3 regions of the Paenibacillus sp. FSL H8-0537 genome follow, and region 3 is predicted to be linked to each of the others. Evidence: riboswitches for the same ligand, from Rfam matches in the RefSeq annotation. Region 3 holds a riboswitch; each other region holds the start of a gene.
The links. A riboswitch is a leader RNA that binds a small molecule or an ion and turns the genes downstream of it on or off. The one in region 3 is predicted to bind cyclic di-AMP.
Positions count from the first base shown of each region.

Region 1: linked by a shared signal. The riboswitch ahead of kdpA (potassium-transporting ATPase subunit KdpA) and the one ahead of MHB80_RS00145 (ubiquitin-like domain-containing protein) in region 3 are both predicted to bind cyclic di-AMP.
Region 2: linked by a shared signal. The riboswitch ahead of MHB80_RS21180 (hypothetical protein) and the one ahead of MHB80_RS00145 (ubiquitin-like domain-containing protein) in region 3 are both predicted to bind cyclic di-AMP.

Region 1 covers NZ_CP150290.1:6,629,667-6,639,856, reverse strand. Annotated here, with positions in the region: gene MHB80_RS28125 (histidine kinase) at 1-247, opposite strand, end outside; gene kdpC (potassium-transporting ATPase subunit KdpC) at 267-878, opposite strand; gene kdpB (potassium-transporting ATPase subunit KdpB) at 985-3,018, opposite strand; gene kdpA (potassium-transporting ATPase subunit KdpA) at 3,041-4,720, opposite strand; cyclic di-AMP (ydaO/yuaA leader) riboswitch at 5,094-5,283, opposite strand; cyclic di-AMP (ydaO/yuaA leader) riboswitch at 5,388-5,591, opposite strand; gene MHB80_RS28105 (response regulator) at 6,466-8,121, shown strand; gene MHB80_RS28100 (sensor histidine kinase) at 8,118-9,908, shown strand; gene MHB80_RS28095 (substrate-binding domain-containing protein) at 9,905-10,190, shown strand, end outside.
Region 2 covers NZ_CP150290.1:5,021,130-5,031,319, reverse strand. Annotated here, with positions in the region: gene MHB80_RS21200 (glycoside hydrolase family 2 protein) at 1-1,826, shown strand, start outside; gene MHB80_RS21195 (SDR family oxidoreductase) at 1,966-2,832, opposite strand; gene MHB80_RS21190 (hypothetical protein) at 2,835-3,338, opposite strand; gene MHB80_RS21185 (MarR family transcriptional regulator) at 3,446-4,012, opposite strand; gene MHB80_RS21180 (hypothetical protein) at 4,209-4,628, opposite strand; cyclic di-AMP (ydaO/yuaA leader) riboswitch at 4,633-4,799, opposite strand; gene MHB80_RS21175 (arsenic transporter) at 5,011-6,375, opposite strand; gene MHB80_RS21170 (hypothetical protein) at 6,427-6,603, opposite strand; gene MHB80_RS21165 (helix-turn-helix domain-containing protein) at 6,804-7,130, opposite strand; gene MHB80_RS21160 (GTP cyclohydrolase II) at 7,368-8,129, shown strand; gene MHB80_RS21155 (hypothetical protein) at 8,294-9,313, shown strand; gene MHB80_RS21150 (aldolase catalytic domain-containing protein) at 9,425-10,190, shown strand, end outside.
Region 3 covers NZ_CP150290.1:23,145-33,334, forward strand. Annotated here, with positions in the region: gene MHB80_RS00115 (DNA replication initiation control protein YabA) at 1-425, shown strand, start outside; gene MHB80_RS00120 (tRNA1(Val) (adenine(37)-N6)-methyltransferase) at 547-1,203, shown strand; gene rsmI (16S rRNA (cytidine(1402)-2'-O)-methyltransferase) at 1,235-2,113, shown strand; gene MHB80_RS00130 (AbrB/MazE/SpoVT family DNA-binding domain-containing protein) at 2,233-2,487, opposite strand; gene MHB80_RS00135 (HD domain-containing protein) at 2,768-4,063, shown strand; gene MHB80_RS00140 (TatD family hydrolase) at 4,159-4,932, shown strand; cyclic di-AMP (ydaO/yuaA leader) riboswitch at 5,117-5,324, shown strand; gene MHB80_RS00145 (ubiquitin-like domain-containing protein) at 5,569-6,714, shown strand; gene rnmV (ribonuclease M5) at 6,947-7,495, shown strand; gene rsmA (16S rRNA (adenine(1518)-N(6)/adenine(1519)-N(6))-dimethyltransferase RsmA) at 7,505-8,419, shown strand; gene yabG (sporulation peptidase YabG) at 8,523-9,413, shown strand; gene MHB80_RS00165 (Veg family protein) at 9,617-9,886, shown strand; gene MHB80_RS00170 (small, acid-soluble spore protein, alpha/beta type) at 10,061-10,190, shown strand, end outside.

The sequences.
Region 1 (10,190 bases), 400 kb from region 3:
TAATGCTGGGGACATGCTCCAGCTCGGACTCAAGCACCGTTTGATTCCTATCCGTAAGCGGACTCGGCGTTACTACGCAAAGGACGACATCAATGTCCTGCTGCTTCAGCAGCCTGCCTTCCTGCAGCAGATGATACGTTTTTCCGGAGCCCGCGACCGAGCCGATAATAATTTTCAGGCGTCCTTTATGCAGCCGGGAGATAGAAGCCAATATCTCCTCCGGCGTCTTGCGTTGATACGGTGGCATCCTGCTCCCGCCTTCTCTTTTATTTGCCGATTCGTGTGGATAAGGACAGATTCAGCTCCAGCACATTGACGCGTTGGTCACCGAAGAGGCCGAGCGCGCGGCCTTTCGTATGCTTCTTAACGAGTGCTTCCAGCTCGGCAGTGGGCAGGCCCGTCAGCCTGCTGATCCTTGGCACCTGCACGAGCGCCGACTGCGGGGTAATATCCGGGTCTAGACCGGAGCCGGAGTTGCTTATTAGCGCTACGGGCAGCTGCTCCAGCGGAACGGCCGGATTATCCTGCTGCCACTGGGCGATAGATGCTTTCATGCGCTCTAGCAGCTCCGGATTGGAGGGGGCATAGTTATTAGAGCCGGAGGCTTCCGCCTTATAATCTATGCTCGATACCCGCCCCTGAAAATAGCGCTGATCGCTGAAAGGCTGACCGATCAGCGACGAACCAACGACGCTGCCTGCGCTATCCTTGAGCAGGCTGCCATTTGCCTGAGCCGGGAACAGCAGCTGCGCAGCTCCCGTGCTCACGAGCGGATACACGACACCGCAAAGAAGCAGGAACAGCAGGCTGGCGCGCAGCGATACCCTGATTACGGAGAAGGAAGAGGGCCCCGCTGATAAAGAAGAAGCAGATGACATAGGTGGCAATGGACGTTTTCTTTTTAAAATAGCATGCATAGCACAATTCCCTTCTTTCTAATTAGCAGTTCGTTTCATTAAAATGCCGCAGCCTAGCTGGGCACCATTAAATCCAAATATGGACCATCATATCGATGAGCTTGATGCCGATGAACGGCGCGATTATTCCGCCGAGCCCGTAAATGAGCAGATTGCGGCTAAGCAGGCGGGCGGCGCTGAGCGGACGATAGGTGACGCCCTTCATCGCTAGCGGAATGAGCAGCGGAATAATGATCGCATTAAAGATGAGCGCCGACAAAATTGCCGACAGCGGCGAGCCGAGCTGCATCACATTCAGCGCCTGCATTTGCGGAATCGCCAGCATAAACATCGCTGGAATGATGGCGAAATATTTGGCAACGTCATTGGCAATGCTGAAGGTCGTGAGCGCGCCGCGCGTCATAAGCAGCTGCTTGCCGATTGATACGACCTCAATAATTTTGGATGGGTCGGAATCCAAATCAACCATATTGGCTGCTTCCTTGGCGGCCGTCGTGCCGCTGTTCATCGCCAGGCCGACATCGGCCTGCGCGAGTGCGGGCGCGTCATTCGTTCCGTCTCCGGTCATGGCGACCAGCTTGCCTTCCGCTTGCTCGCGGCGGATGACGGCGATTTTATCCTCCGGCTTGCTTTCGGCAATAAAATCGTCGACGCCTGCTTCTCTGGCGATGGTAGCCGCCGTAAATGGATTGTCGCCCGTACACATAATGGTTTTGATGCCCATCGTTCGCAGCTGCTCGAACCGCTCCTTCATGCCCGGCTTGACCGTATCCTTCAAATAAATCAAGCCGAATATATGCTGATCGACGGCGATGGCAAGCGGAGTGCCGCCTTCCTTGGCGATCCGTTCGGTCTCCTGAGCCAGATCAGCGGGTATATCTCCTCCTTGGGCGAGCACCCACCCGCGAATCGCTTCAACGGCTCCTTTGCGCACGAGCCTTCCATCGGCCAAATCGATACCGCTCATGCGCGTCTCGGCTTGAAAGGGAACGAATTGTCCGTTATCGCCAAGCGCGGCATCATAGGTTTTATTGTGCTTTTTCATCCATTCCAGCACCGAGCGTCCTTCTGGCGTTTCATCTTGCAGGGAGGAAATAGCGGCCCATGCCGCTGCTTCATCTGCTCCAGCGGCGCCCACCGGATTGATTTCGCTAGCCATCCGATTGCCGAAGGTGATCGTCCCAGTTTTATCCAAAATCATCGTATTGATGTCGCCAGCTGCTTCGACCGCCTTCCCGGACATCGCCAGCACATTGAACTGGGTGACCCGGTCCATGCCCGCAATGCCGATGGCGGACAGCAGGCCGCCAATCGTCGTCGGAATGAGGCAGACGAGCAGTGCGATAAGAACGGGAATTTCTAGATTGATTCCCGCATAAGCGACAATGGGGCCAAGCGTGACGACGACGATGAGGAAAATAATTGTCAGGCTGATGAGCAGCGTGTTCAGGGCAATTTCATTCGGCGTTTTTTGCCGCTTTGCCCCTTCGACGAGAGCGATCATCCGATCGATAAACGTTTCGCCGGGCTCGCTCGTGATTCGCATTTTGATGTGATCGCTGATCACCCGCGTCCCGCCCGTCACGGAGTTGAAATCGCCGCCGGCCTCCTTGATGACGGGGGCTGATTCGCCGGTAATAGCCGATTCATCGACGGAAGCGAGGCCTTCAATGACCTCGCCGTCTCCGGGAATCATTTCTCCTTGCGAGACGATGACGATATCCCCTTTGCGAAGCTCCGTAGAAGGGACAATTTGAATGCTGTCGCCCAGCAGCTTATTCGCCATCATTTCCTGCTTTGATTTTTTCAACGAGCCGGCCTGTGCTTTGCCGCGGCCTTCTGCTAACGCCTCGGCAAAATTGGCGAACAGCACCGTAAACAGCAAAATAATGAAAACAGTCAAGTTGAAGCCGATGCGTTCCTGCGAGTCGAAGTAGCCTGGAAATACGGTCATGAGCAGAACGATCAGCGTTCCAATCTCAACAACGAACATGACCGGATTTTTTATCATATGAACCGGATTCAGCTTGAGGAGGCTCATCTTCAGCGCCTCGGTCACAAGCGGCCTTGTGAATCGTTTTTTAGCACGTTGGTCATTCATAACGCTTACCCCTCATTTCCCTTTAACGGATCGTTAAAAACTCGGCAATTGGCCCTGTGACAATGACGGGCAGAAACGTGAGCGCACCGATCAAAATAACGACGCCCATTAGCATAACCGCAAACAGCGAATTGTCCGTGCGGAACGTGCCAATCGTTTCTGGTACCCACTGCTTGCGGCTAAGTGAGCCGGCTACAGCCAGCAGCGCAATCATCGACATATATCTGCCGAAAAACATCACGAGTCCTGTCGTTATATTCCAGAAAGGCGTATTGTCGGCAAGCCCTTCAAACCCGGAGCCGTTGTTTGCGGCCGAGGACGTATATTCATACAGCACCTGCGTAATGCCATGAAAGCCCGAATTGGATATAGCGCCTTGCCCCAGATCGGTCAGAAAAGCCACCGCCGTTGGCGCGAGAATAATAAACGGATGCACGAGAATGGTGATGGCAATCAGCTTCATTTCGCGCGGTTCTATTTTTCGCCCCAGAAACTCGGGTGTCCGTCCGACCATGAGCCCGCAAATGAACACCGTCAGCATCGCATACATCAGCATATTGACGAGCCCGACACCTTTGCCGCCAAAGACGACGTTCAGCATCATCTGTGCAAGGGGAACGAGTCCGCCAAGCGGAGTGAGTGTATCGTGCATTGAATTGACCGAGCCGGTCGTGGCCGCCGTTGTTACCGTTGTGAACAGCGCGGATTGGGCGATGCCGAAGCGTACCTCCTTGCCCTCCATGCTGCCTTGCGAAGCGTCGATGCCGAGCGTGGCGATCAGCGGGTTGCCGCTTTTTTCAGCCGTATAGGAAATCGTAAGAAAGATCAGAAACAATGCCATCATCGCCGAAAAAATAACCCAGCCCTGCTTGCTGCTTTTCGCAAACCGACCGTACATGAAGGGCAGCGCGGCAGGCAGCGCCCACATGGACAAAATCTCAATGACATTCGTCAGCGGGTTAGGATTTTCGAACGGATGGGCGGAGTTGGCTCCGAAAAAACCGCCGCCATTCGTACCGAGATGCTTAATCGACTCCAGCGAAGCGATTGGCCCGATGGCTATATGCTGAACCGCGCCCGTAAGCGTCGTAACGGTCAAGGTAGGGCTAAGCGTTTGCGGCACTTGCAGCGCCACAAGCAGCAGCGTAATGACAATAGCCAGCGGGAAGAAAATCCGCGTATGCGCTTTGACGAAATCCTCGAAAAAGTTGCCGAGCGTTCCGCCCTTGCTCGTAATGCCGCGCACGAAGGCGACGGCGACGGAAAAGCCGGTGGCGGCTGACGTAAACATCATCATCGTAATGACCGCCATTTGCGCAAAATACGTCAGCCCCGTCTCACCGCTGTAATGCTGGAGATTCGTATTGGTCATAAAGCTGATGACCGTATTTAGGACGAGCGTAGGCTCCATGCTGCTGATCCCGTTCGGATTAAGCGGCAGGCCGCTTTGCAGTCGCAGCAGCACATAGCTGATAGCTACGAGTATGAAATTGAGTGTAATAAAGCTGAGCGCATATTTTTTCCAGGTCATGCCTTGGCGATTTTTGAGTCCAATCACGGAATAAATGACCGCTTCGACTCGCCCAAACAGCTTGTCGGTACGGTTCGGAACGTTTGAAAACACGGAATATAAATAATGCCCAAGCGGCTTCGCGATCAGCATGATAATACCGATGACTACCGCCATTTGCAGGACGTCCACAGCTGTTCCTCCCTTGCATCAATGATGAAACGTTATTTGTTAAAATTTCTCTGGATGAAGCAAGGCGTAGACGAGATACACCAGCAAAGCTCCTGTAACGAGCAATATGACAATCATCCCCGTTCCTCCGTTTCGCTAATGGATCGGTCGCACCAGCGTATAAATCCGGCAATCAGCCCGAAAGCTGCGATTAAGGTCAAAGCCATTCCGATATCCAGCATAGCTGCAGCGCTCCTTATTTCAATTTTCCTCTGGTCATTTTGCAAAAAAAGGCAACAAAAAAGAAGCCTTGGGCAAAGAGGACTCTTCACCCGCAGCTTCCTTCATCCGGGCATTATGCGCCCCTGATTCGCTCTGCGATAAGTGTAAGTGTGGCCTCTCCCGTTGACGCTTGCGAGGTTAGCTGTCGGATTCGGGCGCGAGAGACGCCCTACGCTTGGCACTTTTCGTGCCCTTGCGATTCACCCCGTGACGCTCCCTGCAATCGTCCATTGGACAATGACAGAGAGCCGTCGATGGTTCCCCCGTTTCTGCGGCAGTGCAGAACTCAGCGTTTGAAACAAAATATCTGCCGATGTTGCGAGTGCTATTTTCATAAAAAGACAACAAAAAACCACAGAGGCGTATGACGCTCTGTGGCCTGATTTACAAGGTCACAATCGTTCACCATTCCTCTCTACACCTGCGCTTACGAGGTTAGCTGTCGGATTCGGGCGGTGAGAGTCGCCCTACATTTGCCTGGAGTTTCATGATACTCCTGCAAACGATTCACCCCTGCGCTGCCGGCCTCCGACTCTCACATCGGACACTTGCAGTGCGTTTGGTTCCCCCGCTCTTCTCCTAATGCGCGAAGACTCAGCGATCAAGCAAAAACGACTTCGTCGTCCTTCTGGGACGAGCGAAGAGCTTTGCCCTTAGAAATATAGAGAAAGGATAACGAAAACATATACTTTCCTATATTTCAAGATGAAACGGCTATCGCCTTCCTTTGGCGGCGCAGCGCGTTTCAGTCCGAGAAATATAAGCCTATTTATAAGTGCAAAACTTATAAATTCTTATATTTCAAAAAAGGTTCAATCATGTTATGAATCATACTCCCCCGCCTTGAGTGCTGTAAAGGAAGCTTACGCCGCAAAAGAGAGCGAATGCAGCGAATTGGCCTGATTTTAAACGCTTACAATGCATCTTATCTGCATCAAGGTCAATATATCTAATGATTCCTTATATTTGCTAAAAGAGTGATGTAAAAAGATTCCGTTTCATGCTTCCAAAGTAAACCAAAATAGCCCACACCTAGTCAGAGGCAGTGGGCCTAGTTATGCTGCAATCAACAGATATAATTCATACAGCAGGATACAAACGGGAATAATTTAATCGCAGTTTGTTATCTCAATAAACTAATGATTAAGCGATTAGAAACTTTTTCAACCCCATTGGACGGTGTGAAAGCATTTAATGATTCAATGCACAGTTTATTATAAGCACTTTGTTCATCCTCAAGCTCTTGAAACACTCCTAGTATGATGTAAATACAATGGTGGCCAGACCATCTTGGGCATAATTAGATTGTCATTATATTTCTATGGGTTTACGCCCCGTTGAAGGTGGGGAGACCAGACACTTGTCTTCTAAAAGCACCCCCCTCTTTCCAGAAAACACGGAAACGAATATGATAAATAGCATGCTTACAGTATCAGGTCTTAGCGGCTGCTCGGCCGCGTATTTAAATAGCGGGGGGATAAACGATGTATAAAGTGCTGCTGGTGGATGATGAAGAAGAGACGCGCAGCGGACTGCTGCAGGAAATTGCATGGGAGCGCCATGGCTTTGAAATCGTAGATACGGCGGCGAACGGTCGGGAAGCGATGGAGCTGATCGAGCGTTTGGAGCCGGACATCGTAGTGACGGATATTAGCATGCCGTATATGAATGGCTTGGAGCTGGCGGAATGGACGAGGAAGACGTATCCGCTGACGCGCATCGTTATTTTTTCCGGCTATGATGAATTTGAATATGCCAAGCAGGCGATCGGCTTGCAGGTGGATGAGTATATTTTAAAGCCTTTTTCCGCGCAGCAGCTGCTTGAGGTGATGGACAAGGTGAAGGAGCGGCTCAATGATGAGCGTGAGAAACGGGAAAATATGCAGCTGCTGCAGGAGCATTATCGTACAAGCCTGCCGGTCGTAAAAGAGCTGTTCCTATCGTCACTGCTTTCCCGCAAGCTTCCGCTTCGGCATATTGAGGAGAAGGCAGCGAAATATGAGCTCGATTTGGCGGGGGAGGCGTACATTGTGTCCGTGCTGCACACGCATGTATTGGAAGCGCTTCCCGGTGTTCCGCTGCGGACGGCTGAAAGCTCGCTTGCGGCCTCCAGCGATCTCGACCTCAAGCTGTTTGCCCTTCGCAATGTGGCGGAGGAGGTGTGGGGCAGGCTCGGGCTGGGCAAGGTTTTTCTGCATCAGGATCAGGTGGCGCTGCTTGCAGTTGGACATGGAGGAGACGCCACGGAGCTAATGGAGCGGACGCTGGGCGGCCTCGCTGAAATGCTGCAAAATATCCGGAAATACTTGCGTTTTCCCGTGACAATTGGGGTCAGCTCGGCATTGCCTGATGTCGCGCAGCTGAAGCAGGGCTACGGGGAGGCGCAGCAGGCGCTGGATTATCATAATTTGGTGGGCAGCAACCGGATTATTTGCATTGACGATGTGGAAACACGCTACGTCGAGGAGCTGCAATTCGACGAGCTCAAGGAGCAAGCGCTCGTCCGGTGCCTGCGCGTAGGTACGCATGAGGAGCTGGAGCAGCTGGTGGCCGCGCTTTTTGATGAGATTGAAGGCGTTAATGCCGCTTACCGGGAGTACCAGCTGTACATGCTGGAGATGATGACGGCGATCATGAAGCTGGTGAAGGAAGCGGGGCTGAGCCTGTACGAAATAGCGGGCTATGAGCTGCAAATTTATGCGGAGCTGCAGCAGCTTAGCGGGCTTGAGGAGACGAGAAGCTGGTATATGTCGCTCTGCGAGAAAATTCGCCATCATATCGCCAGCCGCAGGCAAAGCTCCTACAAGCAGCTGGTTGAGGAAGCAGTGCATTATACAAAGGCAAACTTCCATGACAGCGAGCTGTCGATTGCCCGGCTGTGCAGCCATCTGCATATTAGCGCAGGCTACTTCAGCAGCCTGTTCAAGAAGGAAGTGAAGCTGACCTTCGGCGGTTATTTGCTTCAGCTGCGGATGGAGGCGGCGAAGGAGCTGCTGCGGGCAACAGAGCTGAAGACGTTTGAAATTGCCGAGAAGGTCGGCTTCTCGGACCCGAATTATTTTTCCCTATGCTTTAAGAAAAATGTCGGCGTCTCCGCCAAGGATTACCGCAATCAGGCGATGAATGCAGAGGCGCCATGAGAAAGCGCAGCATCCAGTTTCTCATTTCAGTGGCGCTTTCGGTTTTTTCGGCGGCAGCGATTATGATGGTCAGCGTGCTGCTGTACAACAAGTTCTCACAGACCGCGGAGACGAACGCGCTGCGCAATACCCAGCAGGTCGTCGATCAGGTCAGCTACAACTTGGAGGATTATATTCAGGGCATGTCGGAAATTTACGGCGTTATCCACGATACGATCAGCCGCAGCGGCGATGTGAACGAAGAGGAGCTGCGCAGCCAGCTGAATACGATTATCGGCATTCGGGGAGAAATTGTATCGCTGGCGGTCATTGGGCATGACGGCGAGGTCATGATGAGCATTCCGGGCGTTGCGCTCAAGGAAAATTTGAGTCTTTACAATCAGCGCTGGTTCCAAAGCGCGCTGCAAACGCCGAATCATCTCAGCTACTCACTGCCGCATGTGCAGAATATGTACAAAATGCAGTACAAATGGGTCGTCTCGCTTAGCAAGGGCATTACCGTAGCGCGGAGCGGGAAAACGGAGCATGGCGTGCTGCTGCTGGACGTCAATTTTAACAAAATCAATCAGCTGTCCTCGCGGGTCGTGCTGGGGAAGAAGGGCTACGTCTACATTGTGGATGAGAGCGCAGGCAATATGGTGTACCATCCGCAGCAGCAGCTTATCTATGCCGGTCTGAAAAGCGAAAACGTCGAGCAGGCGCTGAAATATACGTTTGGCAGCTTTCATGACGAATCTGGAGACGAGGATAAAATGATTACGGTGCAGACGATCGGCAACATCGGCTGGAAGGTGGTCGGGGTATCCTTCACCGACGAAATTATTACGACAAAGCGCGAGCTGAACGACTATTTGCTGAATCTGCTGCTGCTTTTGCTCGTATTCGTCATTGCGATGTCGTGGCTCATTTCGCGCATTATTGCCCATCCGATCCGGCAGCTGGAGAAGTCGATGAAAAATGTCGAGCGCGGCGACTTCCATACGATGACCGCCATTCAGGGTCCGCTGGAGGTGGAGCGGCTATCCACACGCTTTAATCTGATGGTAGCGCGAATTCGCGAGCTGATGCAGCAAATTGTGGTGGAGCAGGAGGCGAAGCGCAAATATGAGTTTGAGGCGCTGCAATCGCAAATAAATCCGCATTTTCTATACAATACGCTCAATACGGTTGTACGCATGGTCGGCATGAACCGCAATGAGGAGGTGGTGACGACGATTACATCCTTGTCCAAGCTGTTCCGCATCAGCCTTAGCAAAGGCAAGCCGATGATTCCGCTGGCGAGCGAGTTGGAGCATGCGAGGAACTACCTCATCATTCAGAATATCCGGTTCAAAAATAAATTCGATTATTTGTTTGACGTCGAAGAGGCTGCGCTGCCTAGCTTGTCGCTCAAGCTGATTTTGCAGCCGCTGCTGGAAAATGCTATTATGCACGGCATTGAGCCATCCGTCGATAAAGGGCTGATTACGGTGCGGGCATGGATCGAAGCCGGGCAAGTTTGCCTACAGGTAAGCGACAATGGGCTCGGGATGAGTGGCGAGCAGCTGGCTGCGCTGCTCACGGCAGAGGCTGGCGGGACAACCAAGCCGAGTCCTGCATCCAGCGTGGCATCCGGCGCGGGCTCCGGCGTTGGTGTGCGCAACGTGCATGAGCGGATTCGGTTATTTTACGGCGAGCCGTATGGCCTGCAGTTTGAGAGCGAGCTGGAGGAGGGAACGACGGTGACGATCCGGTTCCCATTCAAGCCAGCCGATGTTGAGGCTGAAGGAAGGGGGGGGGAAGGATGAGCGTAAACCGCAGGTTGGGAAGGCTCGCAATGCTGTGCATTGCGGCTATAGCTGCTGCGCTGCTGCTGGGCTCTTGCACCATGCAGCGGGCAGAGGACAGCGCCATTCAGCGTGAAAATATCGACATCAGCCTGCTGCTCAAGCGGCTGGACGGCGACTACTGGAACTCCGTTGTCATGGGCGCCGAAGCCGCATCGAAGGAGTTTAATGTGACGCTGCATATTTCAGCCCCGGAGAAGCTGGGCAGCCCGGAGCAGCAGCTTGAGACGGCGAAGCTGGCGA
Region 2 (10,190 bases), 2.0 Mb from region 3:
AGCAGGTTAAGCTGGACGCGGGATTGCAGACGGTGAAGCTGGCGGCGTCTATTACCGAGCCGCGGCTTTGGTGGTGCCGAGGCCTCGGCAAGCCGGAGCTCTATCATTTTAAAGCACTGCTTGTGCAAGCAAAGGATGGAGTCGAGCAGTCTGTTAGCAGCCGAAGTGTAACGACGGGTTTGCGGGCAGTGAAGCTGGTAACCGATCAAGATGAGCAGGGCCATGCTTTTTATATCGAGCTAAACGGCGTTCCGGTGTTCGCCAAAGGCGCTAATCATATTCCAAATGACAGCTTTCTGCCTGATGTGACGTATGAGCGCTACCGTCATGAAATTGCGAGTGCTGCGCTATCGAATATGAATATGCTCCGTATATGGGGTGGCGGCATTTATGAAGCGGATGTGTTTTATGAGCTTTGTGATGAGTACGGCTTGCTCGTCTGGCAGGATTTCATGTTCGCTTGCAGCATGTATCCCGGAGATGAGGCTTTTCTGGAAAATGTGCGTCTGGAAGCGGAGGAAAACGTTCGGCGTCTGCGCAATCACCCCTGTATCGCCTTATGGTGCGGCAACAACGAAATCGATACAGCCTGGTCGCATTATGATGACAATATGGGCTGGGGCTGGAAGCGCGATTATACGCCGGAGCAGCGGGAGCAGCTGTGGGCCGATTATGAGGCGATTTTCCATCGGATTTTGCCGCAGACGGTCGCTGGGCTTGGCAATGGTATTGCGTATTGGCCTTCATCGCCGATGCGCGGGCTGACGGGAGACGGGGAGCAGCATGCTTTCAACCTGTCCAAGAGCGGCGATATTCACTACTGGGGCGTCTGGCATAACGTAGAGCCCTTTGAAAAATACAACGTCCACGTAGGCCGCTTTATGAGCGAATACGGCTTTCAATCGTTCCCTGAGCTGCAGACGGTGCAGCAGTATGCGGAGGAAGCGGATATGGCAATTGAATCGGAGGTTATGCTGGCGCATCAGAAAAACGCGCGCGGCAACCAGCTGATCAAGGAATATATGGATATGTATTTGCGCCAGCCGAAGGATTTTTCGGCATTTCTGTATTTGAGCCAAGTGCTGCAGGCGGAAGCGATGAAGACAGCGATTGAGGCTCATAGGCGGAAAAAGCCATTTTGCATGGGGACGTTATATTGGCAAATGAACGATTGCTGGCCCGTTGCCTCATGGGCGGGAATGGACTATTATGGGCGCTGGAAGGCGCTACAATATTATGCGGGACGCAGCTTCCGTGACATAATGTTATCCTTCGATGATACTAGTGGCGGCCGCGTTGATTGCTATGTATTGTCAGATCAAAATGACCCTTTCATCGGCGAGCTTGGGCTAGAGCTGTGCTCCTTCGCCGGCGAGGTGCTGAAGAGATTTGCTGTTCCCGTGTCGCTTCAGCCGAATAAGGGCCACATTGCCTGCTCCTTTGAGCTAAAGGCGCTGCTTCCAGAAGGTATTGAGCCAGGCTCAGTTGTTCTGGCAGCCAAGCTTAGGCAGGGTGGACTGCTTGTGGAGAAAAAGGAGCATTATTTCAGGCCGATGAAGGAGCTTGCACTTATAGCTCCTGCCATTAAGGTAAGCGACGTTGAAGGCAGCGGCGGCACAGCCTTTGTTCTGGAGACGAATATGCTGGCGAAGCAGGTTCGACTTTCCGCGTCCATCGAGGGCATTTTTAGTGACAACTATTTCGATTTGCTGCCGAATGAACCGCGTACGATCACGTTTTACGCGCGAAATCCGCAAGGGGATCAGGCTTTCATTACTGCATCACCGGGCGAGCTTGCCGTCCATTCGATGACCGATTTTATTTAAGGTGGAAATAAAGTATTGGACTGAAAAATAAAACTGAAAAATAAAGTTGTAGACCGAAAATGATTTAACGACTGGATGAAATTCTGCGAATTCATGAGTCTGAGTAAGGCGGAAATTTCATAATAGGTGGACTCCGCCTCTACCGGAAATGTTCAACATACTCATGCAGAAAGGCCTCTAGCGTTCGTGGCTCTCTGCCGAGCAAGCGCTGCACAGTATCATTTGGAATTTCTGGCACCACCGTAGACATGGTTTGAATTTCCACAACATGGTGCGCGAGCCAAGGAGGCATATTCCCATGCTCGATAAGATTGCGAAGCAGTACTTGTGGTTCCATGTTGATGTAGCTTATTGGCCGATTAAGCAGGGCAGATAGTTGACTCGCGATCTGGGGATAATTGAAAATTTCCGAACCAGTAAGCGTATATATTTGGCCTGATATCTTGCGATTGGTAAGAACCTCTGCGGCAACATCTGCGATATCGCGACAGTCAATGAAGTTACACGGTGAATCGCCCATGGAGCCGAAGAAAACATTTTGGGTTGTGATCGTTGGTGCAAGGCGCAGCAAGTTTTGCATGAACGCATAAGGGCGCAGCACGGTGTGGGTGAGACTCGATTCCCTCAGCGTTTTCTCGATTTCTTGATGCCAGCCCGCCACTGCCACTGGCGAGCTGTGCTCAAAGGCAGGGCTGGATATTTTTACGATATGTTTGATTCCAGATTCTGCGGCAAGCTGAATGATTGAAGTTTCCAATTCGATTTGTCTCGGACTGTTGGACATGGCAAGGAAGAGCTGGCTAGCACCTGTAAACGCGCGGCGCAGCGATTCGGGGTCGGAAGCATCCGCCGATGCGACCATGATAGTCGATCGGCCTTTTTCTCCGATCTGATCACGCAGCTTCTCTGGCTCTCTGCTCAGCGCCTTGGCGGGTACGCCAAGATCAACTAAACGTTTCAAAAGCGCACTTCCTATCGTACCTGTTGCTCCCATAATAACTATCATTTTTATCTTCTCCTTTTGGTTGAAAAATGAGTTGTGGCGGCAAGACGCCACCGCCATGTCACTATCGTGCTTGCTATGAAACCAGATAATGGGAAATCGGTCCAGACACGACCGACCCAGGCCAAGTGATGGCTCGGATTCATAAATTCTAGTAAAACAGATGTCAACCATGCGGCGTATAGGCCAAACAAGGACCCGGCCAATGCGAACATCCCTACCACAACCAAGTGAGGTGCATTGATGACCCATCGTATACGGCCCACTCGGCTGCGCAACAAAAGGCCAATCATTAAGGCCATCAAGGCCGATGCACCACCGATTGTGGTCAATGCCCCTATTTGAAGACCCCTATCGGCAGTAACCAATCCCCCGATACCTGCCATGCTGGCAGGAGCAGCATAGGCCATGACAACTTCACGCCACAGTATAAAAATCTTTTTCTTGGAACTCGTAGTCTTGATGCCGTAAACAGCATCTGTCTGATTCGGGTATTTCATCTTGTTCATTTAGCTGCTCCCTCTTCCTTGATATCGTTCAACGATTGCTTTCAGTGAAATATAATTAGCGTCCTAACTATATAAGGATAAAAATAGGCTAGCTTTACTAGCCCATTCTAATCATTACTGATGTTTCCCTTTGGATTCGAGCCTAGTTCGCCCGTAAGAGCTGAGATGCCTTGTGTAACTCGGCCTAGCAAGTCGAGAAATACGCTGCGCTCATCGATATTGAGCAAGCCCACCATTGCTTCCAACCGAGCGAAATGCTCAGGAGCCATTTCACGAAGCTTCTTCGCTCCTGCTTCCGTCAATATGACCGATCTCTGACGCCCATCATCTGAGCTTGATCTCCGAGATACTAGCCCATCTCGTTCCAGGGTGTCGATAAGACCTGTCACTGTAGCACGTGTAACGCCTAGATGCTCCGCTAATTGCGAAGGCAATTCTTCTCCTTCGTTATCTTCAAGATCTGCCAATAAACGATATCGACTTGTTGATAAACCGAATCTAGAGAAATGAATCTCCGAGGCATGTCCAAGCTTGACTCCCGCTGCCATTAGTCTAGACGCGACGAGTATAGCCTGCGCGTCTATGTCTAGGTTATAGCGATCAATCTGACGCTTGGATTGTACTAGTGAAGGAATAGCGTCAATGTCATTTATTATTTTATTATTGTTGTTCATATATATAGTATGGTTCCTAATTACTTTGATGTCAACACATTTATATAACCTATCAATAGCCCGCCATTCTTCCTATCTGGAACTAAAACTTTATTTTCTTTCCATAGGAGAACAAGCAGCCGATAAAAAAGGAACCTTTCCGCCAGCTGAATCATGGCGGGGAAGGTTCCTTTGTGTCAGGTCGATCCAAAATAGGCTAAAAAATAGAAAGATAGAATAACGAGCGGTTAAGTAAAATAGGTTCCTCGGAAGTGTTGTCATCCGGTTCAATTTCTGCCGTCCAGTGTTTGAGATGGTGAATGGCGTGATCGAACAGGTTGTACACACTGTGTTGATCAGCTTGCTCGCTCCGAAGCGAACGGCCTGTTATGGACAAGGTGCCGATAAAGCTGCTCAGCGTGCTGCACCACAGGCCCCAATCGTTAGGGCGTTCCATTTCGTCTACAAAAGTCTCGCCAAAGCCAATGCCTTTGTCCGTCGTTACCCGCAAGCAGGCACGGTTTCCAGCGGCGTCTACATTGAGTGCTGGAATGACAAACAGCTCAATGCGCTTGACCGTAAGCTTCATTGCGTGCTTCGCCTTAGGCGGAGCGTCCGGCGCATGAAGGACAATCATATTCATCTCTCCTCACGTTCGCTTACGGAGTTAGCTGTCGGATTCGGGCCAGAGAGCTGCCCTACCAGTGCGCGAAGGCACCGGATTCACCCCTTGCGATTCAAGCTGTCGCTTCAATCACGTCGTTGGTTCCCCCGCTTTTTCAATTGAAAAATTAAGCGATTAATAATAGAGTGCCAGAATTCGGCTAGGGATATATATTAAACCTTAATGGCTCATTTGTAAACCTTTTAGCAGTAAAATAAAAAAATGCTGCTGCCTCAAGTGAAAACGAGCGCTGCCGTTATTTGGCGGCAACACTCGTTTTCTGCAGAAATAACTGCTGAATTATGAGTACAGCAGTTAATGGTGAACTGACCGCTCATGTAGAAGTTGTCGTGAGTTAATGCATAGGGAAGATCCAGCCAACCCATAAAGCAAGAATAACGAGAGTAAACAGCAGAACAGGCGGAATGACGACAATCGTTACTTTGACATAATCCATCCAATTGATTTTTACCTTGGCTTTCTGTACAAGATTCATCCAAATGAGCGAGGCTAGCGTGCCTATCGGTAAAATGAGTGAGCCAATATCGCTCCCAATGACGCTGGCGAGGTAGGCGATTTTGAGTGAAAGCGGATCGAGGTTCATTTCCGTGAGGGTGATCGTGCCGATCATGAGCGCGGGGTGATTGTTGACAAGTGTAGACATGGCGGAGACAAGCCCTCCGATTAAAATGCTTGCATTCATCAGGCTTCCCATGACAAGCGGCTCGAACACCTGCACGAGTAATTGCGTCAGACCAATATTGTGCAGGCCATAAATAATGATATACATGGCGAAGGCGAAAATGAGTATATGCCACGGAATTTTACGCAAAATGTCGTTCGGCGGCATTTTCAAGTAAACCCAGCGCCAACTAAGGAGCAGCAGGGAGCCGAAAACAGCGACCCACTCAACGGGGATATGCAAATAGGAGGCAGCAAATAAGCTTAGCCGGACAGAGAAGACGAAAAGCAGAATCAATTTCATAAAGCGGCTGCTGTATTTGGGATATGCAGGCTTGCTTCCGTTAGGTGTGAGTAAAGGATGGTAGCCAGATTGAATAGGGACAATTGTAATCGTATGGGGGACTTGCCGGGGAAGCTGATGGTAAAAGTAGAAGAACAGCAGCAGGCTGAGCAGCAGCAGACCAATTGTAGCGGGGATAAACATCATGACGGTATGCATGTACAAATCCATGCCGACGATTTTCAGCGCAATCAGATTTACAATATTGCTTACTCCGATTGGGGCGCTGGAGGCGGTAGCGATTAATGCTCCTGAAAGCAGGTATGGAATTTTTTGGTGATTTTTCAGTCCCATGTGATGCAGCATAATGAGCAAAATCGGGGTCGTGATAAGAATGCTGCCGTCATTGTTGAAAAATAGCGTCATCAGAAAACACATCAGGTTTACATACCAGAACAATCTGAGTCCTGAGCCACGTGCTCGAATGGCAAGCCCTTCGGCAGCCCAGATAAAGAAGCCAAAGCTCTCCAGCACGATTGCCATTACGATCGTCGCCATAATGGTGATGGCTGCTCCACTAACGGTGGCGCTAATATGCGCCAGGTCCGTCAACGAGACGACTCCGCTCAATAGGACGAGTATGGCGCCAAACGTAGCAGGAATGGCTTCATTCAGTCCTCTGGGACGCCACAAAATGAGCAAGATCGTGAAGAGGAAGGCAAACAGGGAAACGATAATGGAAGGTAGCGAGATCAAATGTTAATCACCTCGAATTCTTGGTTAAATTCATAGTGAAGCAGAAAAGGGTTATTCGTTTGCGGCAGCTGCATTATGCTGAGCGGCTTCTACGCGGCTGCTTTCATAGCGTATATCGGCTGCCGTAGAGGATAGAGATATAATAGTAGGCTGTTTGATCGGTGGAGGAGGCTTGAGAATGAAATAGAGGGACAGGCCTGACGAGCAAATAATGAAGATCGTAAGCAATCGGGTTTCCTCCTTTCTAGTGATCATGTATAAGAGGACGATTATCATGGGGAGATATGAATAATATATGTATATGTGGCCTACTGATAGAGGGTACTAGACGTTAATAGTAGATTGCTATAATTCCGCGAAGCGTCCCCGCTCCGGAAACGCAAAACAACCTCGGCCTTGTTAAGGGCCGAGGCTGCTTCGTTATCTTTTTACTTGGATATGGACATAGGCGCTACCCAATCGGATGACCATTGCTGCAATTCGCGAATGACCGGCTCCAGTGCGTGTCCCTTTTCGGTAAGCGAATATTCGATGCGAACTGGAATGTCTGGAAAGACGGCGCGGCTTACAATTCCCTCATTTTCAAGATCCTTGAGCCGCTCAGACAGCAGTCTGCCGCTAATGGGAAGGGCACCTTGAATGCAGCTGAAGCGCTGCGGCCCGGACAGCAACTGATAAATAATCAAGCCGGTCCATCGTTTGCTTATAATGTCCATTCCTTTGTGCAGGCGCGGACAAAGCCCGGATTTCTCCATGTAGATCACCTCATTATAACTTGCTATTAAGTATAGCTTTAATATTATTTATATACAAGCAAACTTTTTGAACGCTCATAACTTGACGTAATAGAATTTCGAATATATAATTAGTTACTAATGGTAAGCGAAAACTTGTTCCCCTATGATTATTAATAAGGCAAGGTGCATTTATAGCAGATGAAGCTTAGCCTTTCAACCTATTATATCAAATACAGATGAAGAAGGTGCACACTAATGATTAAACCATCCATTCGTTCTATTATAAATGACAAAATAAAAACAATTGAAGGCGATTCGCACGATATCCACGTTGTCGGACCCATTCAGCTTCCGGTTGAGCTTGACGGCGAGACGAAGATTTTTCAGTGGTACAGCTGGCTGAAGCGTGAGAAAAATAGCGCCCAAGAAGAAACAGATCTATACAGCGAGCTGGCGAAGGGGCATTATGCGGAGCTTCAGCAATCCAGCGTGCTCGTCTATGGCGATTTTGCCGAAGGCGAAGATGCGATGATTCGTATGCACAGCATTTGCCATACGGGCGATATTTTTGGCAGCCAACGCTGTGATTGCGGCTTTCAGCTTAAGCAGTCGATGCGGATGATTACCGAGCATGGGACGGGCGCCTTATTTTATTTGGCGAATCATGAAGGCCGTGGCATTGGGTTGTTCAGTAAGGCAATGGCTTACCTGCTTCAGGAGGAAGGGCTCGATACAGTTGATGCGAACTTGGAGCTGGGCTTTGCTGAGGACGCTCGCGATTACAGTGAATCCATTGCTGTCTTGAAGCTGCTTCGCTCGTTGCCTGTGTCGATTATTACGAACAACCCGCGCAAAGTGGAGGCGCTTCGTGAAGCTGGCATGCATATTGCCCGCCGTGTTCCGCTTTGGGGGCAAACCTCCGTCTACAATGAAAAGTATTTGACAACAAAGGTTGTGAAGTCAGGGCATTATTCGGCCGAAGCCCAGCATGAGGATAATCAGGTCAAAGCGCTGTAAGATCAGGAGATATTTTGAAGATAAGTTAAGGATACGGATGTGTTTTGAAAAAAGTTTGCGCGGAGGCCTGCTTCCGCGCTTTTTTGCCGTAACTTCCGCTCTGTTCATGCGTCTATTGGATATTGACGATAATGTGGCATATACTATTAGAGTGAGAGGGCCAGGTGAACATGACGATTGAGGTGAATAGCGACGTGCGTAGTCGTAACTATAGATGGAATGTTTTAGTTCTTATATTTGCATTATTCATTGCAGGTTGCAGCGGCAACAATAAAAATACAGAGGAACGGCGGGAATCCCACGCTGGTGCACAGGTTTCGCCAGTCGTGCAGGGCGCACCCCAAGAGAAGGACAATTTGCTGGAGCAATACCGCCAGACGGTGCAAAATGCAAAGGAGCCGTTCGAAATTGTTTCATTCTTGAACGAGAATATGTCAAAGGCTGGACAAGAGCGGGCGGATACGATGATACGCGAGCTGAATGCGTATTATAACAATGATCTGGAACGAACGCAGGACGCTTTTTTTGAAAATAATGTGCAGGAGGTGCTGCTCCAGCAGCAATGGCCGATTACGGCCTCCAACGCCGCCGAAATTCAGGATGCCGCTGTGAAGCAGCTTGTTATTACGAAGCTGATGGGCGGCTACAAGCTGATTATGGTAGAGGGCACCATTTACCCGATCATTGATTTTGAATTGCAAAAGGTTTACAAAAATTATGTATCGCAGCAGATGAATGATTATATTTTTTTGCGGGCGGTAGAATCAAATGAGGTTTCAGCGAAGGATGCGGGGCTGATCATTACGTGGGATAAGCTGGCTAATCGCGCAGTATTGTCGGAAACCTACATTAAAACGTATCCCGATTCAGCAGAGCGCCCGGAAATCGAGCAGCTTTATTTAAACAGCTACTTATCGATGTATATTTATGGGCTCAATAACACACCCGTATTTGATATGGAAACGTATCGGCTGCTCAGCGAGGTGAAGACGAGCTATCAAAAGCTGGTGAAGGAGCATCCGGAGACGGTAACAGCAAAAATGGTATCGCAGTTTTTGGACGTGCTGGCAACGACGGATGAGCAAGTTTATAACCGAATCAATGGACAGCAGATGGATATCCCCGCGGTCAAGCGATTCCACGAACGTTTTCAGGCGAAAGCGGAGGAGCTGCTTGGTGGCTAAATGGGTCGATTTGAGGCGGCAGAAATGGGCAAATTTCTTTTGCGTTTCCTAGGCATTTCAAGTATGATGAATGTTAAAGATTAGCGACGTACAGTCAGAAGGAGCCTTTACATGAATTCAAAAACAAGTCATTGTAAAATCGTCGATTGCACTATTCGCGATGGCGGATTAGTAAACAACTGGGATTTCAGCGTAGAGTTTGTCCAGCACTTGTACAAAAGCCTGAACGATGCTGGCGTTGATTATATGGAAATTGGCTATAAAAACTCGCCAAAGCTGCTCAAAGGTGCAGAAAGTGCAGGCCCTTGGCGTTTTCTAGATGACGAGTTTCTCAGAACGGTTATCCCTAATAAAGGAACTACAAAGCTGTCGGCACTTGTTGACGTAGGCCGTGTAGACGAGAACGATATTTTGCCGCGCAGCGAAAGCCTGCTTGATCTAATCCGTGTCGCTTGTTATGCGAAAGATGTGGACAAGGGTCTTGAGCTTGTTAAACTATTCAGTGACCGTGGTTATGAGACGACGCTGAACATTATGGCCTTGTCGAATGTAATGGAAAACCAACTGCTGGAAGCGTTCGAATTGATCAATGACAGCGTTGTTGACGTTGTGTACATCGTCGATTCCTACGGTAGCCTGAAACCGAATGATGTAAGCTACTTGACGGAAAAATTCCGCAAGTATCTTCCAAACAAGCGTCTGGGCGCGCATATGCATAACAATTTGCAGCTTGCATTCGCAAATACGCTTATTGCTGCTGAAGGCGGCGTTGAGCTGCTTGATGCATCCGTATATGGCATGGGCCGCGCAGCAGGCAACTGCAACACAGAGCTGCTCGTATCCCAACTGCAAAACCCAAGATACAAAACACGCCCCG
Region 3 (10,190 bases):
TTCAAATGGATCAGCTTGATAGCCAAATGGGCGAGTTTCATCGCCAAGTTGGGGATCTGAAGCTGCGAGTGAAGGAACTGCTTGAAGAGAATAAGCGGTTAAGCATGGAAAACCATCAGCTGCGCAAAATTTTGAAACGGGAAACTGTTCCGCCACAAGTGGAGGAGCCTTTGCCAGTCAAGGCAGCAGGAGCTTCAAAATCAGCTGCGGGCAAGACGATGGGGACGAGCACAAAGGTAGAGCAGCAGGCAGAAGCAGCCGATCTGTTCACCTCTGCGGAAGATGCAGCTGCATATTCCGTAGGAGAAGGGCATGATAATTTGGCCAGACTTTACCATGAAGGCTTTCATATCTGCAATGTCTATTATGGGCATTTGCGGACAGAAGGAGATTGTCTCTTCTGCTTATCCTTCTTAAATAAATAATGCAATCGGTCAACACTATGCCGTCCTTGCTAAGAGGACGGTATCTTTATGTCAAGGGAGCAGTGGGAAAGTCGTGGAAGATCAAATCAAGCTGGAAGCCAATGAACGATTGGACGATTTAATGATGGATACCGGACTGCGAATTATCCAGAGCAGGGAAGTATTCAGCTTTTCAACTGATGCAGTACTGCTTTCCAACTTCGCAAGCATTCCGAAGAAAGGAAAGATTATTGACCTTTGTACAGGGAATGGAGTCATTCCATTGTTACTGACAGGGCGGACGAAAGCGCAAATTGATGCGGTGGAAATTCAGCCTAGACTTGCAGATATGGCTAGGCGGAGCGTTAGCCTGAATGGGCTGGAGCAGCAAATTAATATTGTAGAAGCTGATTTGCGACATTTTGCAGCGAATAAAGCGATTTATGGAACTTATGATGCGGTGACGGTAAACCCACCTTATATGTCGGCTGAAGCAGGCGACTCTAATGAAAATGAGCATTATGCGATTGCCAGGCACGAGGTGCATGGCACCTTGCAGGATATTGTTGAAGCATGCTCAAGACTTGTGCGTCCAGCTGGAAAGGTCGCTATGGTTCACCGCCCATCACGCTTTGTAGAAATTATTGAGACGATGCGCAAGTATAAGCTGGAGCCGAAGCGGGTACAGTTCATTCATCCGAATAAAAATGGCGAAGCGAATATGGTGCTTATTGAGGCTATGCGTGATGGAAGACCAGAGCTGAGGCTGCTGCCGCCGATTATGGTATATGATACTTAGCCTAGTGGAATGCTAGAAGGAGGGCTCAACAATGTTTGTACAAAAAAGCTTTAGCGGGCCACAGCAAAATGGTGCCGGGACGTTATATTTAGTCGGAACACCAATCGGAAACTTAGAGGATATGACCTTTCGCGCGATTCGCACGTTGAAAGAAGTTGATCTTATAGCTGCCGAGGATACGAGACAGACACGTAAGCTTCTTTCCCATTTTGAAATTGCGACACGCCTTGTCAGCTATCATGAACATAATAAGCAAGCGAGTGGCACTGAGCTTATAAGATTACTGCAAGAGGGCCAATCCATTGCTCTTGTAAGCGACGCGGGGCTGCCTGCTGTCTCCGATCCCGGTGCGGATTTAGTAGCCGAGGCGGTGGAGCAGGGTATTTTTGTCGTTCCGATTCCTGGTGCAAATGCGGCCTTGTCGGCTTTAATTGTATCCGGCTTGCCAACGGAGCGTTTTATGTTTGCGGGATTTCCGCCGCGCGAGAAACGGTCGCTTGCGAAGTGGCTGCTTCAGCTTCATGCACAGGAAGGCACCTTGATGCTGTATGAGTCGCCGCATCGCTTACGAAAGACACTGGAGGCCATACTGGAGCATCTGGGAGATCGCCGCATCGCGATGGTGCGGGAGCTGACGAAACGTTTTGAAGAAATGGTGCGTGGGACAGTAACGGAATGTATCGCTTGGATTGAGGAAAATCCGCCTTTAGGGGAGTACTGTCTTATAATAGAAGGAAGTAACTCGGATGAGAATACGGGGGAACTTGCTGCCGCTTGGTGGGCGGAGCTGAGCATGGAAGAGCATGTGCAGCATTATGAAGCAGAGCTTGGACGTAAGGATGCGATTAAAAAGGCGGCTACAGATCGTGGTCTATCAAAACGTGATGTTTATAATGAAGTAAACCGCTAGAAAAACAAAAAATAGAGAAAAAAAGACCTTCCTGGCCGGGTTCTAGCGCAGGAAGGCAATAAGGAGTATTAAAAGGTTAGAATTAACTAGTTGAATAAGGTTATTATAACCTATTTTTTTTATTTTGTCACAGGTGAAGGCATTTCTGATAAACAAATGTGACAAACAATTTTTCCTTTGAAGTAAGATACGTTCTCAGCGTTACCACAGAAGATACAAGCTGGCTCGTATTTCTTCAACATAATGCGCTCGCCGTCTACATAAATCTCTAGTGCATCTTTCTCTCCGATACCAAGCGTACGGCGAAGCTCGATAGGAATAACAACGCGACCTAATTCATCAACCTTACGGACAATACCTGTGGACTTCATCATAATAATTTGTTTCCCCTCTCATCAAAAAGTGTATTCGTCACTTTTCGACATAGTTTCTCTTTTTATGTCTACTATAATACCAACGTTTCCCATAATAGTCAACTGAAATTATTGAAGAAAAATGCAGCTACTAAGGGAATTTGACTATATAGTAAGGTCATATTACTCTTACTATAGAATACAACAGCTTCGACATTTTGGAAACTGTTTTGCGACATTCTTCGACATATTTTTTACTTTTTTATGTCGAACCAGAGAACAAAAGGAGTTGATTTGTTGAATGAACCGACAGCTATCGGAGGAAAAGGTGTTTAAGGACCCCGTTCATAAATATATTTATGTTCAGGATCAGACAATATGGGATTTAATCAACACGAAGGAGTTTCAAAGATTACGGCGTATACGGCAGCTTGGAACCTCTTATCTCACTTTTCATGGCGCTGAACACAGCCGATTCTCCCATTCCCTTGGCGTGTATGAAATCACTAGAAAAATTATTTCACAATTCGAGCGCAATGGTTTTCCCGGCTGGCCGCAGGAGGAGCGGCTGTTGGCGCTTTGCGCTGCTCTGCTGCATGACGTTGGTCACGGGCCATTTTCCCATTCGTTGGAGCAAGTATTCGATACCCATCACGAGCAGTGGACCTGCAGCATTCTGCTCGAGGATACCGAGGTCAATCGTGTACTACGAAATGTAGCAGACGACTTTCCTGAACATGTAACTGCTGTTATTAATAAGACTTATCCAAATCCAATTGTCAGCGGGTTGATTTCCAGCCAGCTTGATGCGGACCGTATGGACTATTTATTGAGGGATGCCTATTTTACAGGCGTTAATTACGGCAACTTTGACCTGGAGCGGATTTTGCGCGTGCTCCGTCCTATAGATGGAAAGATCGTTGTTAAAGAAAGCGGCATGCACGCCGTAGAGCATTATTTGATGTCCCGCTATCAAATGTATTGGCAAATTTATTTTCATCCGGTGACGAGAAGCTCGGAAATCATCCTTAGACAAATATTTCGTAGAGCGAAGGAGCTTTATGAGGGTGGCTATGCTTTTGGCTGGATGCCGGAGCCGCTGAAACGGCTGCTTGACGGGACAATTGCAGTTAAACAATATTTGAAGCTGGATGAGGCCTATTTGCAGACGGCCTTTACAGAATGGGGCGACGAAGGCGATGAGCTGCTCGCAGAGCTATGTGATCGTTTTCTGACGCGTCGCCTATATAAATACATTATGCTGGATAAACCGGATATTAGCCTCTTTAATGAAGTAAGACAACAATTTGCAGCGATCGGATTGAATCCGGATTACCATATGGAAATTGATTTTCCATTTGATCAACCATATGATGTGTATCAGCCTGATACGAAAAAAGGCGGAAAAGAGGAAAAGACACCGATTTTGTTAATGGACGGGTATGAGGCTGTCAGTGAAATTTCCACGAAATCCGACATCATTCGTTCCATCACTGGGCTTCATCAGGGCCAGTCCCATTTGTATTATCCGGAAGAGAAGCTGCGCGCTTCCGCTGATCAATTAAGCGATAAAGTACGAAAGTTATTTAAAATATAGGAAAGTATATGATTTTGCCATACTTTCTCTATATTTCTCGGACGGCTTTCGACCGCTTCACCTTAAACTATAATATAGAAGGAGTTTGCTGAGCTATGATTTCTTTATTCGACACACACACGCATTTGGACTCCCCGCATTTTGACGAAGACCGCGAAGCCGTTATCGAAAGAGCGCGTGCAGCAGGGGTGGATTTAATGGTCAATATTGGTTTTAATAGGGAAACGATTCCAACTACGCTTGCACTTGCAGAAAAATATGATTTTATATACGCCGCGGTCGGCTGGCATCCCGTTGACAGCATAGATATGCTGCCAGAGGATCTTAATTGGATTGAGGATCTGTGTTCTAATCCCAAAGTGGTAGCCATTGGCGAAATCGGACTGGATTACCATTGGGATACGTCCCCTAAGGACGTACAACACCGTGTATTTCGCGAGCAAATTCGATTAGCCAAAAAGCTGAAAAAACCAATTATTATTCATAATCGCGATGCTCATGAGGATGTTGTCAAGCTACTGAAGGAGGAAAATGCATCTGAAGTCGGAGGCATTATGCATTGTTTTTCCGGGAGTCCAGAAACGGCTCAAAAATGCCTAGATATGAACTTCTATATTTCGTTCGGTGGACCGCTTACATTCAAAAATGCAAGGGTGCCAAAAGAGGTGCTTGCGATGGTTCCGAGTGACCGAATTTTGATCGAAACGGATGCTCCATATTTGACCCCACATCCATTCCGTGGGAAACGAAATGAGACGTCTTATGTGTCGCTCGTTGCGGAAGCGGCAGCAGAAATATTAGGAAAATCAGTGGCCGAAATCGCCAATTTGACGACCGAAAACGGTAAAAAATGTTTTGGAATTGAGTAAAAACGGCTATAAAAGCGAGAATAAGTGACCTTTCCGGCGATAAAACTAATTTTTCATGCTGAAATAGACTCTCTTTTCCGTAAATATCCTAAAATTTCGCTTAAATCGGTTTTTATCTGATCTTTACAATTAGGCTCCGATGAAGGTATGATTCATTTCAGAGCTTTAAATTTTTGTATTGGATTTCCAGTTTGCGCTTAATCTTCGAACTTTGGAGAGCGGGGGAACCAGGCACGATGCTGTGAGGAAATTGCGGATCACATTGCACGCGCACTTGAATTTCTTCTAGGGGTGAATTTGGCGGGGATTGCCATGAGCATTCTTCCGACGATAGGGCAGCTCTCTTGCCCGAACCCGACAGCTAACCTCGTAAGCGTTTATAGAGAGTGATCAACCTCGTGCATCCACCATTCCTGAATAGTCTATTCGACGTTCCCGGGAAGCCACGATACAGATCCTCTGTCGACGGGCTTTCTTTTTATTTTTGAATATTGGGTAAACCGTCGTCATAGGGTAAATCTAGGAGGTTGCAGAGGAAATATACTGGAGCGTGCTATAAGCACGCCAATATACTATAGTCGCGTCAATGGTATCATGCGTAATTCGACGGCGGGGCTATGAAGGAGGACCGATGAAGTGGGCATTATTCAAGCAAGTGAGACCCATGGGAAACGATCATCCAGCATGTCTTTCGCATTGCGATGGAAGCGTGAAAACTTGCGTTTGATTCTTTTGAGTACTACGATCTCAATCGCTATGACTTTCATGTTTTTGGTGTTGTTGTACGGATCGGCTGACAAAAGCGTATCCGTAGTAGTGAATGGACAAGAAACTGTTGTTTCAACGAAGCAATGGGTCCTGCAACGCCTACTGGATGAACAAGCTATTACAATTGGCCCGCATGACGAGGTATCTGTACCTCTGAATACGGCAGTAAAGGAAGGGGACCGCTTTGAAATTAAGCATGCGGTACCGCTACTTGTAAAAGCTGATGGCAAGACATCAACGGTGTACACGACAGAGAAAACCGTGCAGGCAGCGATAAAGAAATTAAATATTCCTGTTGAAGATGATGATAAAGTATTACCTTCGCTTGGCTCGGGCGTCAGCGCGGATATGACCGTAACGGTCATTCGCGTCGATACGAAGCTTGGCAAGTCGTCCAGCACAACACCGTTCACCATTGTGAAGAAGGAAGATCCGAACCTGGAAGTAGGCAAGGAGAAGGTTGTGCAGACGGGCAAAGAAGGCGTCGTAACGATCAAAATTGAGAAGCAGTTCGAAGATGGCGTGCTAGTCTCCAAGAAAGTGGTAGACAAGGTAGTCGAATCGGCTGCGGTTAATCAGGTCGTTGCAATCGGTACGAAAAAGCCGGAGCCTAAGGTTACTGTGCTGTCCACAGCGACAACCAGCAACAATGTAACGGTAGACGGCACCACGCTCACATCCAAAAAGGTGCTTAGCAACGTCACCTTGACGGCTTATTCAGCTGGCTTAGCTTCGACGGGCAAGAGCGAAGGCCACCCGGATTACGGTATTACGGCTTCAGGTGCTAAAGTATCGGAAGGACGGACGATTGCCGTGGACCCGGATGTCATTCCACTCGGTTGGTGGGTGTACATCGAAGGTATTGGTTTCCGCCGCGCTGAAGATACCGGAAGTGCGATCAAGGGCAGTAAGATCGATGTGTATTTTGACAGTGAAAAGCAAGCTAATCAATTCGGGAAGAAAAAAGGTTTTACCGTCTATGTGATTGGTCCTAATAAGCCATCTCTTAGCTAATTAGCATCAGTTCTTTATGGATTGTGCTCTAGTTTATCGCAATCATAAGCTAAATATGACAGGTTACGGAAGAGGCCTTGCCTCTTCTTTTTGTTTGCGTAAGATTCGCTTGAATAGCTAATTGGGGGTATAATAAAACAGACGCGAATGAGCGGGTTGTTGTTGCAGCAATCGCCCATTCTTTTGAAATATATGCATGTATAAGTTTCCCTTTGCGAAAGGATTGTTCGATGTGATCAAGGAAATGATTGTAGTAGAAGGCAAAGAGGATACGGTGGCGATTAAGCGGGCCGTTGAAGCCGATACGATAGAGACGAATGGATCGGCCATTGGCGAGGATGTGCTGCGGCGCATTGCGCTGGCACAGGAGCGCCGTGGCGTTATTATATTTACAGATCCGGACCATGCAGGAGAGCGTATTCGCAAAATCGTCGCTCAGCGCGTGCCGGGCTGCAAGCATGCTTTTTTACCGCAGGAGCTGGCCTCCTATAAAGGGGATATCGGCATTGAGAATGCGGCTCCTGATGCAATCAGGCAGGCGCTCTCGGAGCTGCGGACAGAAACGGCTGCAAGCGTGGGGGCCATTACTTGGGATGATTTGATGGCGGCTGGCTTAATCGTGCATGAGGAAGCGGCGAAGCGGCGGCTGGTTATGGGCAAGCTGCTGGGCATCGGCTACGCTAACGGGAAGCAGTTCTATAAGCGCTGCACAAGCTTTTGCATTACGCGCGAGGAGTTTGAGAAGGCGCTGCAAGCCATGGAACAACAGGAACAGGGGTGATGAGGGCGTATGACGGAGCAACAAGGGTTGAATAAAAGCGCGGTTAAGACCGCAGAGGTAGCCACGCCTAAACGGACGAAGGAAATAATAGCAAAGTACGGGTTTTCCTTTAAAAAGAGCTTAGGACAAAACTTTCTCATTGACCAAAATATATTAAACAATATAGTCAGTGCAGCTGAGCTTGACGAGACAAAAGGGGCACTTGAGATCGGCCCTGGTATTGGAGCGTTGACGCAGCGCCTTGCGGCAGTTGCGGGTACCGTAACCGCTGTTGAAATCGACAATCGGCTCATTCCGATTTTGCATGATATTTTCGAAAACGAGGCGAATGTGGGCATTGTGCACGGCGATGTGCTCAAGCTAGACCTGAAGCAGCTGTTCGAAGAGCGTTTCAGCGGCGTAACGGGCGTTAGCGTCGTGGCGAACCTGCCTTATTACGTGACGACACCGATTCTGATGAAGCTGCTGGAGGAGCGCCTGCCGCTGGAAAATATCGTCGTCATGATCCAGAAGGAAGTCGCACAGCGGATGGCAGCGAAGCCGGGCGGAAAGGAATATGGCAGCCTGAGCGTGGCTGTACAGTATTATTGCGAGCCTAAGCTCGTCTGTACAGTTCCTCATACGGTGTTCATACCTCAGCCGAACGTAGACTCGGCGGTTATTAAGCTTGCGCTGCGGGACAAGCCGGCTGTTGATGTGCCCGATGAGGCACATTTCTTCCGCATTGTGCAGGCCAGCTTCGCACAGCGCCGCAAGACGCTCTACAACAATTTGACGGCGCTTGTGGGCAAAGAACAGCGGGAGGCGCTGACAACGCTCCTGCAGGGGCTTGCGATCGATCCTGCGCGGCGGGGTGAAACACTGTCGCTGGAGGAATTCGCCAAGATCAGCCGCGCATTTTTGGAAGTGGGCTGGAGAGGCTAAATAAAGATGGGCGCCGCCGGGCAATAGCTCCGGGGCGCCCGTTTGATTTTTCCGCACACTACACGCCATTTGCCCATAGGATAGACGAAGAGGTGATTTACCTATGGAGCAAGGGGAGCTGGTCGTCCGCAAATCGTATGGCGGTGACGTGCTATTCCGCGTAGAAGCTGTTCGAACGGATCATGCCCTGTTGAAAGGCACGGATTACCGATTGCTTGCGGATGCACCGATTCCTGATTTATCGGTTGTTCGCGATCCAAAGAAAGAAAAAGCTACGCAGCTGGTCCGAGTGAAAGTAAATGACTCGCTCAGCCGCATACGTCAGCAGCATGAGCAAATGGCCGTTCAGGTGAAGGCGGATATTCGGCATGCGATGCCACAAAGCCAGCCTTTCTTCGAGGTGCCCGGCAAAGTGCTGCATTTGGACGGTGACGGCAATTATTTGCGTAAAAGCATGCAGCTGTACCAGACGATGAACGTACCGGCGCATGGCGTGCATGCGCATGAGTCACAAATGGCTGATTTGCTTTATCGGCTGCTGCCTCAAGTGAAGCCGGACATTGTGGTCATTACGGGGCATGACGGCGTGCTGAAAACAAGGCTGGAAGCAGATCTACACAGCCTGAGCAGCTATAAAAACTCGCAGAGCTTCTATAACGCGGTCCGCGTAGCGCGGGATTACGAGAAGAATCGCGACGGCCTTGTCGTCATTGCAGGAGCGTGCCAGTCGCATTTTGAAGCGCTGCTGCAAGCCGGCTCGAACTTCGCAAGCTCGCCCGGGAGAATTTTGATTCATGCGTTAGACCCGGTATACATTGCAATCAAAGCAAGCTATACGTCCATACGCGATACCATTAACCTGGCAGATGTCATTCATGGCACGATCAGCGGTATTGATGGCGTAGGCGGCATTGAGACGCTGGGAAGGTACCGCATTGGCTTGCCAAAGCCTAAAATTAAGGCAGCAGAGTCATCCTTGCAAAGCATTTCTTAACAAATGGCCGAGTGCAGTTGAGACTCGCAACCGTTCTCGGCTCCATTGATTTTATAATTTTTCGATAAATTATTCATGGAATGATAAAAATGGATGAAAACACCGTTGACAATTAAATAAGTTGACTGATATAATATTTTGCTTTGTTTGACAACCCCTCTCCATTTTGTTATAATGGACAAGGAAAGAGGTGGTAGTGGACAATGGCAAAAAATGCCCTACTGGATATAAAACGCAATTTGGAAGCTCATGTGGGCTCCAAGATTCGTCTGCGAGCAAATGGCGGTCGTCGTAAGACCGTTGAGCGCACCGGTGTGTTGGAAGAAACCTACCCTTCTGTTTTCATTGTTAAACTGGATCAGGAATCGCAGTCATTCAAGCGTGTTTCCTACAGTTATGCGGATATACTGACGGAGTCGGTGGAAGTGACCGTATGCAATGATGAAGGTCAAGTCCGAATTACCCAGACATAACATCAGATCTATAGATGCCGGTAGGCTATACTAAACGCGGAGACGACAGTTCTTCGCGTTTTTTTTCATTTTCCAAGCTGGAAGCGGTCGGTTGGTGGTCAAGCGTATAGGGCGGCTGGGTTGTCGCATACTAAGGGGGCATAACCAATTCAGCAGCATGGGAGGACCTCACGCATGAGCCGTAGAAGACGCAGTGTAATGTCCGAGGAATTGAAGTATGAGCTGGCAAAGGATCTAGGTTTTTATGATACGGTGCAAAAAGAAGGCTGGGGCGGCATTCGCGCCAAAGATGCTGGCAATATGG